Regions from separate parts of the Paenibacillus sp. FSL R7-0331 genome, predicted to be linked through region 2. Evidence: riboswitches for the same ligand, from Rfam matches in the RefSeq annotation. Region 2 holds a riboswitch; each other region holds the start of a gene.
What was found. Region 2 has a riboswitch for cyclic di-AMP ahead of R70331_RS02325 (hypothetical protein). Riboswitches for the same ligand answer to the same signal wherever they lie in the genome.
Positions count from the first base shown of each region.

Region 1 (6,012 bases), 1.3 Mb from region 2:
ATTTCAGCTCCGGCAAGCGCGCCTGTAGAGTGTACCTTGTCACCATACACTGCATTCGAGCTGGAGCATGCCGCTCATCCGTTTGAGCTTCCGCAGGTTCACTACACTGTAGTAACTGTTGCCGGCAGACAAATGGGCGTCGGCGGTGACGACAGCTGGGGCGCACCGGTTCATCCGGAATACAGAATTCCCGCAGACCAGCCGCTGGAATATGAATTCTTCCTGTCCAGTTTGGGTTTGGGAGAGAGATAATATTGTAAAAGAAGCCGGCCCCGTTCTGATGGTATTCAGAGCGGGGCTGTTTTTTGCGTACACTGTATAGGTCAGGGGACCGTTTACAGGAAATTATCACCATGATAAATTATGGGTGGGACAAGTGCCCATGGCAAACATATTATGATCGGATACCCGGAAGGGCAGTCTTGGGAGAGGCTTGCTGTGGCGGGAATTGCAATCCGAGAGGGAGATTCGGGATGAAAAGGGTACTAAAAACAATCGGCACAAGTCTGGTAGCGGGGGCTGTGCTGCTGTCGGGAGCGGCTGGAGGGGGGGCGGGTTCTGATACAGTGTCGGCTGCTGCGGCCAAAACACCTGCTGCTAAGGCCCCTGCCGCTAAGGTGCCGACTGCGGATCAGGTGATCAGCAACGTAACGGCAGCGGCGAAGACATTGAAGAATTTCCACATTGATGTAATCAAGAAACAGGATGTACAGAGCGGCGGCGTGAAGATTAGCAATACCAACACACTCAATCTGGATATTAACCGCCTGCCTGCCTTTGCTGCAGCGGGCAGTGTAAAAGTCAGCCTGCTGGAGACTTCTTACGAGCTGTACGCTAATGCTAAGGAGTCTTACTATTTGGTAGACGGCAGTGAGCTTATCGCAGATTCTGAAGGAAGCTATGAGGATAGTGAAGAGTTCAGCAATACTGATGCTGTAACGGACGGTGACGGAGAGCCGATCGATCCCGACGCGCAGTATTGGATTGACCTGGAGAAGGAAGAGTGGGATACGTTTTACTCCAAAGGCCAGTATGATCCTGCAGCTATGCTGGATTCCGTCAAAGCCTACAAAAAATCAATGAAGGTAAGCATTGCCGGAGCACAGACTGTTATGCAGTTTACACTGACTGATCCGGCTGCAGCTAAGGCGGTCATTACCTTATATGACCAGGAGAATCTGTGGGATGGGGAGACCCTGCAGCCAAAGAGTGTAACCTGGAAAGTATTCGTTAACACCAAGACATGGCAGACAGAGAAGCTGACCGTTGACCTGAGTTATGTACTGGCTGCTGACGGAGCGAAGGATATATACACCACCAAGATTGAAGCCAAATACTCTAAGAATAATAAGACCGCAACGATTGTTAAGCCGGCTGAGCTGGAGTAGAGCTTATACTGGATATAATGAACAGCCCCGGGGGATATTCAGCTCTCCGGGGCTGCCGTTGTTTCAATAGTCAACCTTACTTTGCAGTAACAGTCTCCTGCAACGATACATTAGCCGGCAATACACCCGCATTTTTCTTCAGAGGTCTGCTCCAGTACTGCTCGTTTCCAGGCAGGTCGTCGAACCATTCAGCGTCCTCAGGACAATCGAGAATCATGAATTTACCATACTCCTGATCCCGGGACTGATGGTATTTGAGATAGGCTTTACCTTGCTCAATAGCCAGAATTTCGATTTTGCCGGAGGAGTGGCTCATGGAGAGCCGGACTCTTTTGCCGAGGCCTGAGGTTCTGGCTTTGGCTTCCTCGACGATCCGGTACACCTGCTCAAGCGGCAGGACGAACTCACGGTTGCCGGCAATAGGCCGGTTAATGAAGAAATAATAGGGCGTAATTCCGGCCCAGGAGAGGCGGTCGAGCAGCTCGCCCAGAACAGCAGGATCATCATTGATCCCCTTCAGCACCGGTGTCTGGTTAACGATGATTGCGCCTGCGTCATGCAGTGCCCGGACGGCCCGCTTTGCCTCCGGGGTAAGCTCCCGGGGATGATTAATATGTGCCATGATGTAGATCCGCTTCTCTACAGTGGAGTGAGTGCAGATCAGGTCGAGCAGCTCGGGGTCCTGATAGATGCGCATCGGATTAAATACCGGCAGCTTGGAGCCGAGGCGGATGATTTTGACATGGGGAATGGCCCGCAGGCTCTCAATAATGAACCTCAGCCTGGACGTAGAAAGAATCAGGCTGTCGCCTCCGGTCAGCAGAACATTGTTAATTTCCGGATGGGCGGCGATATACTCGATACCGGCGGTAACATCGGAAGGGGCTTCCTTGACATCGTTGCGGAACAGCCGTTTCCGGAAGCAATAACGGCAATAAGCTCCGCAGACCTCGGAGACGATCAGGAGCGCCGTCGTCCGGTATTTGTGCTGGCAGCCGGGAACCACATAGTTAGCCCCCTCATCGGAGGCATCCCACTCCCCATACTCCAAAAGCTCTCCCTCCCCTGGGATGACCAGCCTGCGGATAGGATCGTTCGGGTCTTCCCAATCGATCAGGGACAAGTAATAGTCGTTGGCCCGAAACACAAATTTGTCTGTGATCTCCTTCAATCGTGACCTTTCTGCTTCGGGCAGCATTTCCATTTTGTTAATGTCGGTTATGTATCGTACCTTTTGCACATGAATCTCTCCTTTGTTCTCATAATGACGAGACAAGAGGGAGCCTTGATGTCAAAAAGCCAAACTGGCAGCCAGCAGGGCCTCTTAAAAAGCACAAAAAGAGACCCTTAGCACAAGGGTCTCATGTTATTGGAAACATAAAAAAGCAGACCCATCCACTACTGACGAGGTTAGCTGACGGACTCGGGTAAGATGGTACCCTACATTGCATAGCTCAATGATTCGCCCCAATTGACTGGTTCCCCCGCTTTCCAGACAGTAAATGCTGGAAATTAAGCGTGGTTAAAGTATAACCCACTAAGTTTCCTAAAGTCAAAAGTATTGCCAAAGTTAATTTTGCACCGTTAGGCTTGGCTTCATGCCGCAAGGCCGGAATACAGGGCATTTTTTGGGGTGCGAAAAATTTTTTTTGATGTCATGTTTACCGTCTGCTTGTACAGCGGGGGCTTTTTAACCTTGTAATCTCCCGGGGGGGAACGGGATAACCCGCGGTTGTCAAGGGGTTGAACAGGCAGGACGGGCAGGCGGAAAGCTTCTCTGCAGGCGCTTCTTTTTCCCGCAGATGAAGCGGTTACCACCGCTTTTTGTAAGCGGAAACAACGCTTTTCATGTCAGCTATCGCGCTTGACGGATGCAAAAATCGTTTGTTAAGGTTTTGACAGGCAAACCAATACCATAAGACCGAGGGAGATGATTGATTTTGATCAAGGGGATTATCTTTGATTTTGACGGAACGATTATCGATACCGAAACTGCCTGGTACACCGCCTTTAGCGAGGCTTATGAGGAGCACGGGGTAGAGCTGACGCTTGAGCAGTATTCTACCTGTATCGGAACAAGCCTGAACAGCTTCAACCCGTACGAGTATTTAATGACCGAGCTTCAGCTTCCGATTGATAAAATGGAATTCAGAACGTCTGTCCAGCAGCGGCACAGCAAGCTCATGGAGCTGGAGGCAATCCGCCCCGGAGTGCAGAATTATCTGGACGCCGCCAAAGAAGCCGGGCTGCACATGGGACTCGCTTCAAGCTCTTCGATGGAATGGGTGGAGCGGTATCTGCAGCAGCTGGGCATCCGTGATTATTTTGACTGCATCCGGACTTCGGATCATGTTGCTAACGTGAAGCCGGACCCCGAGCTATATAATCAGGCACTGTCCTGTCTCGGCCTTTCGCCAGAGGAAGCAGTCGCCATAGAAGATTCTCCGAACGGCTTCAGGGCGGCTGCGGCGGCGGGGATGAACTGTGTGGTCATTCCGAATGACATTACCAGCTTCCTCGAATTCGACACTCCGCCCACACCGTATCATACTGTGGAAAGTCTGAGTCTGCTGGATTTTGATCATATGATCAGCCGTCGCTGCTTCGAAGCTGTGAATTCATAAACAACTATAAGTTCATCTAACAAGGGGGGATTTATATTGAATGCCGTTCATTTTGGGGCGGGCAATATTGGCCGGGGCTTCATTGGACCAATGCTGTCGCGCTCCGGGTACAGAGTGTGTTTTGTTGGAAGGAATAAACAAAAGATCTCCAGGCTGCAGGAACAGGGGCAGTATCCGCTTACGCTTGCCAATGAAAACCGTGACAGCTATATGATCAATAACGTGACCGCCCTACATCTGGATCATACGGAGGAAGTGGCACATGCGATCGCGGAAGCAGAAATTGTAACGACTGCAGTAGGAATTTCGGCGCTGGATGATATCTCGGGCACAATTGCCCGGGGGATTGAATTAAGACTCTGCAATAGTAATCTTAAGCCGCTGCATGTGATTGCCTGTGAGAACGGAATTAACAGCAGCGGACGGCTCAAAAACTCCGTGTATGCGCATATGAAGCGATCTTTCCAAGAAATGGCCGATATCTCCATCGCCTTCCCCAACGTGATGATTGACCGCATCGTCCCTGTCCAGCAGCATAAAGATCCGCTTGAAATCCTCGTTGAACCGTTCAGCGAATGGGTGATTCCCCGTGAGGATCTGCTTGAGGACCATATAGAAATCGAAGGTGCACATTATGTGGACTCTCTTGACCCCTACCTTAAACGCAAGCTGTTCACTGTCAATACAGGTCATTGCAGCGCGGCTTACTTCGGTTATCTGGAGGGACATACCAGTATTCAGGAGGCCATGGAGGAGCCGGGTATCCGCTCGCTTGTCCGCGGGGTGCTGGAGGAGACAGGTAAGGTGCTGGTGCAGTTGTACGGGTTGGACCCCCAGGGTCATCAGAATTACATTGAGAAAATAATGCGGCGGTTCATGAATCCGGGGCTTAGCGATTCCGTTGCCCGGGTGGGGCGTTCTCCTCTAAGAAAGCTCGCATCCAAGGACAGACTGGTGCTGCCGGCGATGCAAGCCCATAAGCTTGGTCTGAAGACACCGCATCTGCTCTCCGCAATTGCTGCTGCGCTGTTCTTCGACGCTCCTAAAGACCCGGAAGCCCAACAGCTTCAACAGATTATCCGGACTCAGGGTGTCCGTGAAGCCATTGCTGGCAACCTGGAGATTCCCAAGGAACATCCGCTGCACGCCCTCATCCTGGCCGAATACAACAAGCTGTGCCTGCGCTATCCGCATATGTCCGGCAGCGGGTTCGCGGCGATGAAGCATGATTTATCCGGATTGTCCGGCTGAATAGGGTTTTCTTGACTGCAGCTTAGCATAGTTTCATTTGGCTTCCCTTCCATTATGTTGTACGATATCGGCATATCTTTTTACAACAAGGAGGGCCTTAATGAAGCTGGGCTATTTAATCATTGATATGCAGGAAATTCATGTGCGGGATCACGTAGACAAGAAGACACTGGACCGCGCCTGTGAATATATCAACTATGTTTCGGATATGCTCCGGGAGAAGGATCAGCTGGTCATTCATATTCAGGATATTGAAGGGATGGAGGAAGCGGCTAAGGAGCGCTACGATATCATGCCGGAAATTCAGGTGGCAGACAGTGATCTGAAGGTGACCAAGGAGTATTCGAATGCATTCTGGAAGACGGAGCTGGAGCAGATGTTGAAGAATCACGGCGTTGAGCTGCTGATTATTTCCGGCTTCTCGGCAGAGCACTGCGTGCAGTTTACCTATAACGGGGCAAGTGAGCGGGGCTTCCGGCCGGTGCTGCTGCAAAATGGTATTCTGAGTGCACACAGCGACGTGATCACTGCTGCCTATAGAGACCGTAACCTGATCTCGTATCCGGTGATTCATTATTTGATTAGCCAATAGAGAGCTAAAGCCACCCCGTCCTGCCGCAGTTTTTTTTTTCTGCAGACAAGACGGAGTGGCTTTTGTATATAAAGATTACCTGCAGCATAGCGGTTGTTACATCAATTTCAGACCGGTAAAACGGCCGTATTCATCAGTCTGGATGAATAGCCCGGCC
Region 1 is NZ_CP009284.1:6,183,927-6,189,938, reverse strand. It holds gene R70331_RS26945 (beta-galactosidase, LacZ type) at 1-252, shown strand, start outside; gene R70331_RS26940 (DUF6612 family protein) at 474-1,388, shown strand; gene R70331_RS26935 (KamA family radical SAM protein) at 1,465-2,628, opposite strand; cyclic di-AMP (ydaO/yuaA leader) riboswitch at 2,773-2,917, opposite strand; gene R70331_RS26930 (HAD family hydrolase) at 3,329-4,012, shown strand; gene R70331_RS26925 (mannitol-1-phosphate 5-dehydrogenase) at 4,049-5,263, shown strand; gene R70331_RS26920 (cysteine hydrolase family protein) at 5,364-5,855, shown strand; gene R70331_RS26915 (hypothetical protein) at 5,952-6,012, opposite strand, start outside.
Region 1: another riboswitch for cyclic di-AMP. It lies ahead of R70331_RS26935 (KamA family radical SAM protein); the one in region 2 lies ahead of R70331_RS02325 (hypothetical protein).

Region 2 (6,012 bases):
CTCCTGATCCACACCGGCAAACGGATGATATTTTACCGCTGTATAGCTGCCGATTGCAAGGGCTTTCAATTCAGACATGAATAATGACACCTCTCCATCCATTAAACTGTTTCATTTCCAGGTATTTCTCCTTCACCTTAGCACTTCCGCCAGGTTAATACAAACGGCTTTTGCTTTAATTTTGAACTATGTTACAATCATCATTACAGGTTCTATTTCATATTTACAGGAGGGTGATATACGATGTCTATTCAACAGCTGCATACTTCTGATGAACTGCACCAATATGTCGGCCAGCCCGGCAAAAAGCTGCTGTTCAAGCACAGCACTACCTGCCCGATCAGCGCTAAGGCGCATGAGGAATTCCAGGCTTATGTACAAAGCTCGGATACACCGGCGGCCATTGTCCATGTCATTGAAGACCGTCCGGTCTCCAATCAGATTGCCGAAGAGTTCGGCATCAAGCATGAATCCCCGCAGATCTTTCTGCTGGACGGCAGCGATGTAAGCTGGAACACCTCCCACTGGAAAATCACCCGTTCTGCCATCAAGGAGGCCGTTGATAAATGAGCCAGCCTGTAATTGTCTACTCTACCGCAGGCTGCAGTGACTGCAATCAGGTTAAACAACTGCTCACCAATCAGGGCATTCCTTTTGAAGTGCGCGATATTATGGCAAGCGCCGTCTATCAGGAGGAAGTTGAAAAGCTTGGTTTTATGGGTATCCCTGTTACGGTATCCGGTGACCGGGCCGTCAAAGGCTTTAACCTGCCGGAGCTTGAGGAACTGATTGCCGCTGCAAGATAACAGCATTCTATACTCAGTATAATTAGCAAAAAAAAGTATTCCCTGGTCCGAAGCCCGGGGAATACTTTTTTTTATGGTTAAAACATATAGCAGCATCTGCACTCGGTTGGCCCGCTACATCCAATGCCCCTTATTCACACTCTGCAGCCAAATGGCTGACATGTCCGCTGTGGCTGTAGATGACATTATCGGCTCCAAGCCCCTTATAGACCAGCCTCGGCCTCATCGAGGTCGTAATCACTGAAATCGGCCCTGACGTCCATGTCCGGCACATCTGCACATACCGGCAGCATAAAGCGACACTGCTCTCAAACAGATAGATCCGGCCTACCGGAAACGGCGGTCTGAGCCAGGTATTCAGATGCCGGGTATCCACCTCAAAAATCACCTCTACCCCCAGCTCCGCCAGCCGCTGCTTCTCAGCCGGATTATTGGCAAGCCCCGCAAACCGTGCACCCTTCATGATCAGCAGCTTAATAAAATGCTCTCCCGCCTTGGTCGGCGCACAAATGAGTATATACTCTTCCTGAGTGTCCATAGCTGTCTCCATCTTCGTCTCCCCTTCCGCCTTACTTCTATATGTGGATTTATTTATCTCTAAATGAACAGCAAAAAAACCGCAAAGGATGCCCTTTGCGGTCCGGTTAACGGTCACAATATACTGATCCTCTCTGCAATACGCTTACGAGGTTAGCTGCCGGATTCGGGCGTTGAGAGTCGCCCTACCTTCCCTCTGTGAGAAGCTTAAGCTTCTCACAGACTCAAGGATTCACCCCATAACCGGCACCGCCTGCTTACCCGCGTCCTCCGGTTGTTGGTTCCCCCGCTTTCCGTAACGGAAATTAAGCGGATTTCATATGTAGTTATCTTTTATCTCTTTTTCTTTTTGCCGCTGCTGTTCTTGCTGCTCTTCACGAACCGCAGGGCAGCCATCAGGCAGCCCAGGATTCCCACACCCAGCAGCAGTGTCTGTACCGCACCTAGCAGGGTGCTGCCATCCGGCTGAAGCAGACTGCTAATCGCAATCAGCAGGACGGAACCCGCGACTAATACCGGGGTTTTTAGATTCATGTTCAAGCCTACCACTCCTTAGTACTAAGGGTACACTATCGGCGGACGGATCACCAGCCCTTAGCAAATTCTGCCGCCGCCGGGCAGAAAAAAGGTGCCTCTCCTATCCTGGAGGGGCACTTTTTTTCTGTTGTTATATTATTTACGCACCACAGTATATCCCTTATCCTGGAGCAGCTTGATAATGCCATGCTCGCCCAGATAATGTGCCGCGCCGACTACGATGAAATACTCTTCATTCTTGCCGTTCTTAAGATAGCCGTCGATTTTGTCAGCCATACCGATATTACGGTCAACCAGCATCGCCTTGTAGTATTCCGCGTCTCCGGCAAAGCTGTTCGTCAGCAGCAGCAGCTGCTCATCATCGCCAGTCTTCCAAATCTCGGCCATCATATCCACGCTTTGATCAATTACATCGTAGTTTTCAATCGCTGCAAGAAGGTTCTCTTCCTGCAGCTTCTTGGAGAAGTTATTGAACATTCCCAGCTGGGACTCATAAGACTCCAGCTCCATAACCGGAATTTTCCGTTCAATCGCCTTCTGTATGAAGTACAGGTCAATTCCGGCAGAAGCCTCATAGCCGGCCGTCGCTGCTTTTAGGCTGCTCAGTGTCGTTTCCGCTACCCACGGCTTAAACTGGTCCAGCGCATTAGTCTTAAGGCCTGCCTCCTTGAGCACCTCACCCAGCTTCGCATACGTCTCACCGGAAATATGATCCTTCAGCGTCGTGCCGTCCTGGTACATGCCCATGTTCAGAACCAGCTTTTGTGATGCCTCATCAGCTGCCTTGCTGATATCAATTTCTACGCCCAGATAATCGGACCCGGCAAAGGCTTCTTCAAATTCCTTGCTCAGCGGATAGAAGCTGTCATCTGCAATATGCATCGAGCCGACCAGATACACGGTATTGCCGTTGCTCTCGACTTCCCACATGAAGCCGCGTCCGCCTTGCGTACTTACAGCACTCTGGCTTCCGTCACCCGCTGCCTTGGTCTTCAGAACTACCGTACGGGTCTGTGCATCCCAGCCTACCTCGTAACCCGCTGCATCACCAAGAACCCGGATAGGTGCGTAGGTCACGCCGTTGATTACAGTAAGCTTGCTCTTCAGTGTAATGGCTTTACCGTCTACAATGGCATAGATTGTGTCACCTGCCGCATTCTGCAGCTGCACATCCATTGCTTCAAGCGTAGCTCTGAGCGGAACAAGCGTGGTGCCCTGATTGTTGACCGGAGCTCCCGTCTTGTATTCGACGGTCTGATTGTTTACTTTTACTGCCGGCTGCTGCGGGGCAGCCATGGCCGGAACTGCTGTTGCAGTAAGCAATCCTGCCGATAAGGTAAGAGATAATAGCATTTGCTTCCAGTTTCTCATTTACTTAGTCTCCTTCAGCTTCATATAGTCCACATATAATAATTAAGCAAAATCAGGATGCTTGAGACACTCGGGTTACAAAATTTACTATTCAAGTACGGATATACATTTACGCTCTGCTTCTGCGTTCCTTAGCCATTACCCACAGCATTGCAAATACTGCTGCAGCACTCAATCCCACGCTTAATCCTTGTATGAAATCACGCACCGGGGAACCGTTCGTATCTATCACAAGACCAAACATAACCATGTTCAACACGCACACTGCAAGAAACAGGAAGTTCTGATTTTTTTTACTCATTGTGAATTTCTCCTCTTATTTTAGATTTTTTATAATTGTTTGCATTAGATTTTGTAAGCCTTCATTGCTTTTCTGATTTCCTTAATACTCGGGCGCTTGCCGTACATCAGTACGCCTGTGCGATAGATCTTCGCCGCCAGCCAGCCGAACACAAATGTGGTTGCCAGCAGAATAACCAGCGAGACGATAATCTCCCAGAAAGCGACCTGGCCGACTCCGATACGCAGCAGCATACTGAGCGGTGAGGTGAACGGAATGTAGCTCGCTACCTTGACCAGCATAGTATCAGGAGCCCAAATGCTGAATAAAGGAACGTAGAAGTTCACGAAGCCGATCATCATAATCGGCATTACCGCCTGGCCAAGATCCTCTGTACGGCTGACAATCGATCCGACCGCCGCGTAGATCAGGGCATACAGGAAGTAGCCGAGAATATACAGGATCAGCCCGTAGACCAGCAGCCCGATGCTTAGCTGGCTCAGATCCAGCTCGAAATCAGCCAGTATGCCGGAGTTATGCGGCAGCAGGAGATTGGCAGTCACACTGAGTGCAATGATGGCAATCTGCATCAGTCCGACCAGGAAAATACCGATGACCTTGCCGAACATCTGGGTTAACGGCGATGCGCTCGTAATCAGAATCTCCATGATGCGGGAGCTTTTCTCTGAGGTAACTTCTGCCGAAATCATATTACCGGTCATCATAATGGACATGAAGAACAGGATCAGAAGGACATAGACAACTACATAGTTGATCGTTGCCGCTGTCCGTTCAGTCTCTTCCCCGGCCTGGGAACCATCGGCGCTGAGCTCCTGTGTATCAATCGTTACCGGGGCGTACATAGCGGCGACCTGGCTGTCTGTCAGCTTGTCACCGACAATCAGCTGTGTGTTGACCGCCTGCAGAGCGCTCTGCAGATAAGTCTGCACGTCTCCGCCAAGCTCACCGTCCTCGTTGTAGTAGGTTACAGGCGGAAGTCCTTCACCAGCTGCTTCACCAAAAGTGAGATAGCCTTCGATAGTACCCTTATCCAGACCTTCCTTCAACGCTGCATCATCAGCTGAAGCAAATGCCGTGAAGGTTACTGCAAACGTATCGCTGTCCGGATTAGCAGGAGCTGATGATGCCAGGAGCAGCTCGGCTGCCGGGTTACCGGTCTCTGCGATTACTGCAATCTGGCTGCGGTTGCCGGTATCGCCAGCCTTATCTTCGCCCTTGAAAACCTTGATAAAATAAGGAATATTCATCCCAATGCTTAGCAGAATAACCATAATAAGCGTTGTTATAAGAAAAGCTTTAGTCTTCACCTTATTCTTAAAAGTAAATCCAATAATGGTCCCCATCTTATTCATTCGAATCACCCACCGCTCTGATAAAGATTTGGTTTAGCGTCGGTTCTTTAATCTCGAAATGCTCGACCTCACCGGCAAGAATGGCCTGCTGCAAAATACGCTGTGCTGCACTGATATCGCTGATCGACAGTACATAGCCGCGTTCCTGCCGCTTCACTGCGGTTACTCCGGCAATACTCTCCAGTCCGGCAACCTCGCCGGCTGTACGCAGAATAACCTCTTCGCGCGGATAACTCTTTTTGATCTCGCGGATATCGCCCTGCACCACCGTATTGGAACGGTCGAGAATCGTAATGTGCCGGCACAGCTCCTCCACATGCTCCATCCGGTGAGTGGAGAACAGGATGCTTGTTCCCTGGTCACGCAGCTCTTTGACCGTGTCTTTCAGCAGCTCCACATTGACCGGGTCCAGTCCGCTAAACGCTTCATCAAGCACAAGAATCTTCGGCTTATGGACAACGGCGGCGATAAAGCCCATTTTTTGCTGATTACCCTTCGACAACTCTTCAATTTTCTTGTTGTAGTACTCAGGAACCTCGAAACGGTCCAGCCAGTAGCGCAGGCTCTTGTCTGCATCGCCTGCGGCCATCCCGCGCAGCCGGGCAAGATAGATAATCTGGTCGCTGACCTTCACCTTCGGATATAGACCCCGCTCTTCGGGCAGATAGCCCATCAGATGCTGCAGCTCGTTGCTGAACTCCTTGCCGTTGTAGAGGATTTTTCCCTCATCGGGATAAATCAGGCCAAGCACCATACGCATTGTAGTCGTTTTGCCTGCCCCGTTTGCTCCGAGCAGCCCGTAAATCTCGCCTTGCTCCACCTTCAGATTAATTCCGTTAACCGCTGTCTTATCGCCGTACTGCTTCACTACCTGTTCCAGCTTCAAAGCTTCCATTGGTTAATCCCCTCTCTTCTGGTCTAACAGGACCGGACGATGTCCTTGTGTCCATAGGCTAAGTATTTCATCCAGTTCCAGAGCCCGGCTCTTGAGTACCTTTACGCCCAGATCCAGGATGCGTTTCTCATTCCGGGAAAATTCCCGGGTTATAAATGAAGCCACTCCAGGCTGCTCCCAGCCAAAATGCAAGGCTTCCGGCAGCTCTGCCGC
Region 2 is NZ_CP009284.1:528,322-534,333, reverse strand. It holds gene R70331_RS02340 (ThuA domain-containing protein) at 1-78, opposite strand, end outside; gene ytxJ (bacillithiol system redox-active protein YtxJ) at 244-570, shown strand; gene R70331_RS02330 (glutaredoxin family protein) at 567-806, shown strand; gene R70331_RS02325 (hypothetical protein) at 937-1,356, opposite strand; cyclic di-AMP (ydaO/yuaA leader) riboswitch at 1,469-1,665, opposite strand; gene R70331_RS02320 (hypothetical protein) at 1,677-1,877, opposite strand; gene R70331_RS02315 (TraB/GumN family protein) at 2,016-3,251, opposite strand; gene R70331_RS02310 (hypothetical protein) at 3,361-3,552, opposite strand; gene R70331_RS02305 (ABC transporter permease) at 3,597-4,904, opposite strand; gene R70331_RS02300 (ABC transporter ATP-binding protein) at 4,897-5,799, opposite strand; gene R70331_RS02295 (ABC transporter ATP-binding protein) at 5,803-6,012, opposite strand, start outside.

Region 3 (6,012 bases), 430 kb from region 2:
CTCATGATCCATTTCTGCATCTTCATCCGTCCCCTCCATGTAAGCTGCTTCCTTCATTATACAGAATGGTAAAGCGTTATCATAGAGTTTGTGTCAAAAAAATGAACAAAATCCGCAGTTGCAGACCACATAACGGAAGGTCCGCTGTCATTGATTATAGACCATGCAGTAAAAGGGCTTATCCCCGGTGGGAGTGCGGCGTTCATATGTATCGGTGATCGTAAAGCCGCATTTCTGATAAGTTCGTATAGCACGCTGATTCCAGGTCAGTACCTCCAGATCAATCTCACGGTCAGGGAATCTGCTGATGGCAGCCTGCACGATTACTTTCATAAAAGAATGACCCATTCCATGTCCGCACAGCTCGGGACGCATGCCTATGCCGAGCCGGACCACGCCTTCCATCGGAAACAGCTGCGCAAAGCCGCAGAGGCTGCCTGTCTTGTCTACAACGGATACATATTGCTCACTGCGCAATACCGGGTCACCGAATTCAATACCGAGCGCCTGCATTTGCTCCCAGGGCAGCCAACCGTAAATGTTATAGGGCGGCCTGTAATCCCAGGTACAGATATCCTCAGCATGGCTGGTGTCCATCGGTACAACGTGAAATGTAACAGGGGAACTGCTCATAAGGCCACAGGCCTCCTTCCAATGCTGCAATTTGCTATATGTGTATATTTAATTATATACAAAAGAGGGCGTGTTCAACTCAGGAATTTGCCGCAGGCAGCAGAAACTTGACAAACCGCCAAAAATATTTTATGAAAACGCAGAAAAATGGGTTTTAAGCTGTTTTATGCATGAGGGAAGGGGTAAGTAATTTTATAGACAAAAAAACAGGAGCCCTCCAAGATTTCGGCAAAAATCCTGGAAAAGCGCCTGTCTTATCGTTACTTATTGAACATCATCGTTATCTTCGGCATCCGTTGCAACTGCATGGTAAGCATCTGTGCTCATGATCCGTTTGGCGCCAACGTAGCGGTTGACGTAGTAGTTGTCACTCAGCGAGCTGATGGTTACGCCCTTTGAGCTTGAAGCATGTGCGAATTTGCCGTCACCGACATAAATGCCGACATGGGATACGCCGCGGCCGCTTGTATTAAAGAATACAAGATCGCCTTCCCGCAGATTATCACGGGAGATCGCAGTACCCATCTGGTATTGGGAGCCGGATTGATGCGGCAGGTTAATGCCGATCTTATCAAACACGTACATGGTGAAACCGGAGCAATCAAAGCCGTTAGTCGATACTCCGCCGGAAACATATTTGGTTCCGATGGCCTTATCGATGACTTTATCCATTTTGGAATCGGCAAAAGCGCTTCCTGCTCCAATGGTTAGCATAATAGAAAAACTGAGTAGTGCGGCGGCTAACTTCTTCTTCAAAAGTAAATACCCCTTCCAAATGCCTACGAGGTTAGCTTAAGGGTTCGGTTGAAGGTCCCCTATGACCCCTCTGTGAATAGGAGGTCAATTCACCCAAAATCGGTTCCCCCGTTTCCCTTATTTCGTAAGGGAACTCGGCACGACTGTTGATTAGGATTAGCTTGCAGAACATTATGACAAAACGTTTGTAAAACCCGGTTGAATAATTACAAAAATGTTACTAAAATCTCACTGCGATAATTGTAACAAAGACAGAGGCCGTTGGCAATCACTTAAAACATATTAGTGCATAATATTTGCGTTATTTAAGAGAGAAAACTGCATATAAAGACTCAAATTTACGTGCAAAGTAAGCTTTTTTCTGAAAAATTGTGGAATTTTTAGTAAGAAGGGTGTTTCAGTACTCTTTGAAGTGTGTAAAAGGTATAATAAGGAAAAAAAGAAGCAACCCGGAGATGATTACGGCAATAATCACGTCCGGGCTGATATAATTTACAATTATGTGTCAGAGGTTATATGTGAGGGGAAGTTCAATCGTAAGCGACAGCCTGGTAAGCTGTTGTGCTCATTACGCGTTTAGCGCCAACGTAGCGGTTGGCCCAGTAAGCCTGACTCAGCGAACTGATGGTTACACCCTTTGAGCTTGAGGATTGTGCGAATTTACCGTCACCGACATAAATACCTACATGGGAGACTCCGTTACCCAGCGTATTGAAGAAGACAAGATCGCCGGCACGCAGATTGCTTTTAGAAACGGGCGTTCCTACACTATACTGCGCTTTAGAGGTGCGGGGCAGTGTAAGGCCGACGTTTTTAAATACGTATTTGGTAAAACCTGAACAATCGAAGCCGGAAGTGCTTGTACCTCCCGTTTTGTACGAAACTCCGATGGTTTTGGAGATAACGGCGTCCATTTTGGAATCAGCTGACACGCTTGTAGCGCCCATAGTGAATACCATCACAAGACCCAGTGCTGCTGCTGTGCATTTCTTTTTAAGATGTGTACGAAATGATGTGTGACTTTTCAAAAGATGTACTCCTTCCAAGGCCTGCGAGGTTAGCTTAAGGATTCGGTAGAAGGTTCCCCTATGACCCCTCTAAAGCGAGATCAATTCACCCAAAATATGGTTCCCCCACTTCCCGGTGCTGGGAATTTGGCGTTTTATGCACCAGAACAGTGACTGTTAAATGACAATGTTGAAGTGTATAAGGTACATACAGTTAGTCGAATTAGTTTCAAAAGATTACAAAGTTGTTACCAGCGGTACAGGCATCATTGTATCAAAGGTTTTAATGTTTTGCAAATGCACTGTAAACTTATCGCTACGGACAAAAGAGCCACACCCCTAAATCAGAGGCAGTGACTCTTTTAATATGCCGTTTTGGCGGGAAATTATTGTGGAAATGTTTTACTGCTCCACAGATGGTACTGGGCGGCGATTCCCCACATTTTGAACAAGGTGGACGGGAGCGGTGATAGCTGGCGGAAGAGCAGCGCAGGCAGGCCGGGATAGAATAGTGCAGTTACAGCGCACAGCAGCCACGTCACCAGTCCTCCCGCACCAAGCACGATTGAAGCTCCGGTAGAAGGAGCAAGCAGTCTTAGGTATGCCAGCAGCCCGGAGAACATGCCTGTTCCTGCGGTATAACCGAATTGCATGTAGAGCAGCGCTGTACGGATGATATACAGGTAGAGCATCCAGGCCAGCAGATAGGGGAGAAGCTTCAGCAGCAGCTTATAATCCAGCAGCCCGCCTAACAGCAGTGAATACAGCTTGGGCAGCAGCCAATAAAGCGGGAGCGCAGAGAGCAGCCATTCAGCCAGGCTGAAGACAAATACCGGAAGCCCGTAGGTCTTCATTCCCGGGAAAAAGAACAGGCCGCGCTCACCTTTGCGTTCCTGATGCAGCTCATGCAGCAGGCCGGCGCGGATCAAAGGGGAAACCAGCAGCCGCAGCAGAGACAGAGCCAGCAGGAGCCAGAGCCAGCGCTGAACTGCAGGATCTCCGCTTAATGCAGCCTGGCCCTCGATATAATACAGCAGTCTGCCCAGAGCGCTGCCCCCGGCATGGGTGTCGGGATAACGCAGGAGCACGGGAATAACGGCAGATCTGACAAACCTGTACAAAAAATAGCCCCAGAGCAGCCGGTAGATAAACAGCAGAATCAGAATGTAAAATTGCTCCTTCATGCTGATCCAGCTGCGGGAAATCGCTCTTTTCACTATCCTTCACCTCACCAGACTAGAGTTCCGAGCAGAGTTTCAAGCAGTTTGGTTACACTTAGCGTCCAGCGCGAAAGTGTCTTCGGCGCAAGCTCAGCCAGCATGAAATTGTTAAGGTGCTTACTCTCAAGAAGTATGGAGTGCCCGGGATCAATATCCACCGAGGCAAGCGGAGCTTTATAGGACAGCTGAAAGGCAGTTGTTTTCTGCTCCCCGTTCCAGAACTGCTGTACGGAATAACCGTCCGAGAAGGTGAACTTAACCGGAACATCGGCATAACTGCTGCCTTTATTGCTTATTTCCACCGTAGCTTCATAAAGGGCTTCCTCGTTATTAGTCTTATTTTTGGCAGGGCCGGTGGTGATGAGGTCTACAGAGAAGTCAGGTGCTCCGCCGCTGTATACATACTTGTCAAAATAGTCCTGCCATGACTGCTTGGTTACTTTTTCAACAACCTTCTGAAAATCAGCAGTGGCGGGATGCTTGAATCTGTACTTACGGGCGTATGAGAGCATGATGGCATCCATAGTTTTGGTTCCGACCTGCTGCTCGATATCCTTCAGCACCAGCTTGCCGCGGATATATACATTGCGGGTATACCCTTCTGCGGCCGTATATTTCCAGGTTTCCAGATTGAGCGGCTGAGGAGCAGATACCAGACTGGCCTGCAGGCTGTTACTGGAGCTTATTCCGTATTCCTGCTCCATCAGCCGGTCCTCCGCATAGGACGTGAAGCTTTCATCGAGCCATGCCTCTTCAAATTCATTGTTTGCCACCATTCCGTAGAAGTACTGGTGACCGATCTCATGAATAACAGTACGCTCAAGCGACATGCCCGGAGAACTTTCGGCTGCGCCGAAGGCAGTGATCAGCGTAGGATACTCCATCCCCCCTGCACCGTTGCCTTCACGGGGAGGGACCACGATTGACAGGGTGGAATATGGATAAGGCCCATACCATTTGCTGAATGCGGTAAGCGCAGCCTTGGCAGCCTGAAAATACCGTTCCTGCAGTTCCTTGTGCAGCGGGTCCAGGTAGAGCTTGATCCGTACACCCGGTACATTAGGTGCGGAGAAGGCCTCCTCGGCAACGACAAAATCAGGGGAGGCTGCCCAGGCAAAGTCATGGACATCATCGGCGTAGAACTGATAGATTTTCCGGTCCTGCTTGATCTGGGCACTTTTCACCGGAAAGCCCGTAGCACCGACGATATAGCCTTCGGGAACAGAAATGGTTACATTATAGATGCCGAAATCGCTGTAAAACTCAGAAGTGCCGTGATACTGGTGAAGATTCCAGCCCTCCTCCTTAACGCCTCTGGTTCCTTCAGGCTCATATACGCTCAGCTTGGGAAACCACTGCCCGGCCATTACAAAATTCCCGGCAGTTCCCATACGGGCGAATATTTTAGGCAGCTTGACCTCAAACTGGATCTTGAGTGTCACACTCTCGCCGCCGTTCACCGGCTGCGGCAGATGCACCTTTACAAGAGTCTGGTCATGAATATTTCCGTCATCAGGCTGCACATACTGCATGCGCTGCATAAGGGATACCCCGTCAGCAGTCCGCAGGTCAGTTATCGTCATGCTCCCGAATCCGTCCTCCGGCATCGCATCTCCGCGCAGCTCGCCGCCGGATTCCTTCATAAATGTTGTTTTTTCAGAAGCGAAGGCGTTGGGATAGAGATGAAAATAGAGCTCTTGTACAGGCTTCCGGCCGGGATGAGTCCAGGTGAGCGTCTCAGCGGCCTCCAGAGTCCGGGCATCTGTATCCAGCCTTACATCGATATGATACTCGGTTATCCGCTGGCTTAAGGCTTCAGAGACCGGAACAGGCTGGCTCTCGGGAAGATCAGGCTGCACCGCCTTAGCCTGAGACACGGCGGAGGGGGACTTGGCCTCTTTTGGGGCAGCGGCAGGCCGGGCGGCAGGGCTGTGCCCGCTCAGGAGCCAAAGGGAGCCTCCCAGCAGGATGAGGGCGGCCAGGGCCGCAGAGATGATCATGAACCTTAATGACAGTGGCTTCATACTGTGATTCCTCCCGTGACAAGCATCTACGGGATGTATATGTTTGCAATCGCTGCATTATTAGCTAAAATTAAATTATTGTAGAACGTGAACTTGATAATGTCCGTTTAAGCATTCTCAAGTTCATCTTGTATAGCAAAAGGGAAGGATGTGCACTTGTGGATAACGTACAACCGGAGGGCAAAAAGCAGATTGCCTTGAATATTGTCAACGCAAAAAGCAAGCATAAAGGCTTTGGAGCCGGCTCCATTGATCTTAACAATGTATCGCCGGTCATTATCGACGGCGGTGAAGCCGTTATCGACATTGGTGCCATGCATGCCAAAAGCAAGGTGGAAAAGGGCATTAAATTCTCGATGAACCGTGATGAGG
Region 3 is NZ_CP009284.1:100,031-106,042, forward strand. It holds gene R70331_RS00485 (c-type cytochrome) at 1-20, opposite strand, end outside; gene R70331_RS00490 (GNAT family N-acetyltransferase) at 148-633, opposite strand; gene R70331_RS00495 (C40 family peptidase) at 898-1,389, opposite strand; cyclic di-AMP (ydaO/yuaA leader) riboswitch at 1,395-1,539, opposite strand; gene R70331_RS00500 (C40 family peptidase) at 1,920-2,348, opposite strand; cyclic di-AMP (ydaO/yuaA leader) riboswitch at 2,421-2,559, opposite strand; gene R70331_RS00505 (hypothetical protein) at 2,783-3,613, opposite strand; gene R70331_RS00510 (M1 family aminopeptidase) at 3,625-5,640, opposite strand; gene R70331_RS00515 (YwhD family protein) at 5,799-6,012, shown strand, end outside.
Region 3: another riboswitch for cyclic di-AMP. It lies ahead of R70331_RS00500 (C40 family peptidase); the one in region 2 lies ahead of R70331_RS02325 (hypothetical protein).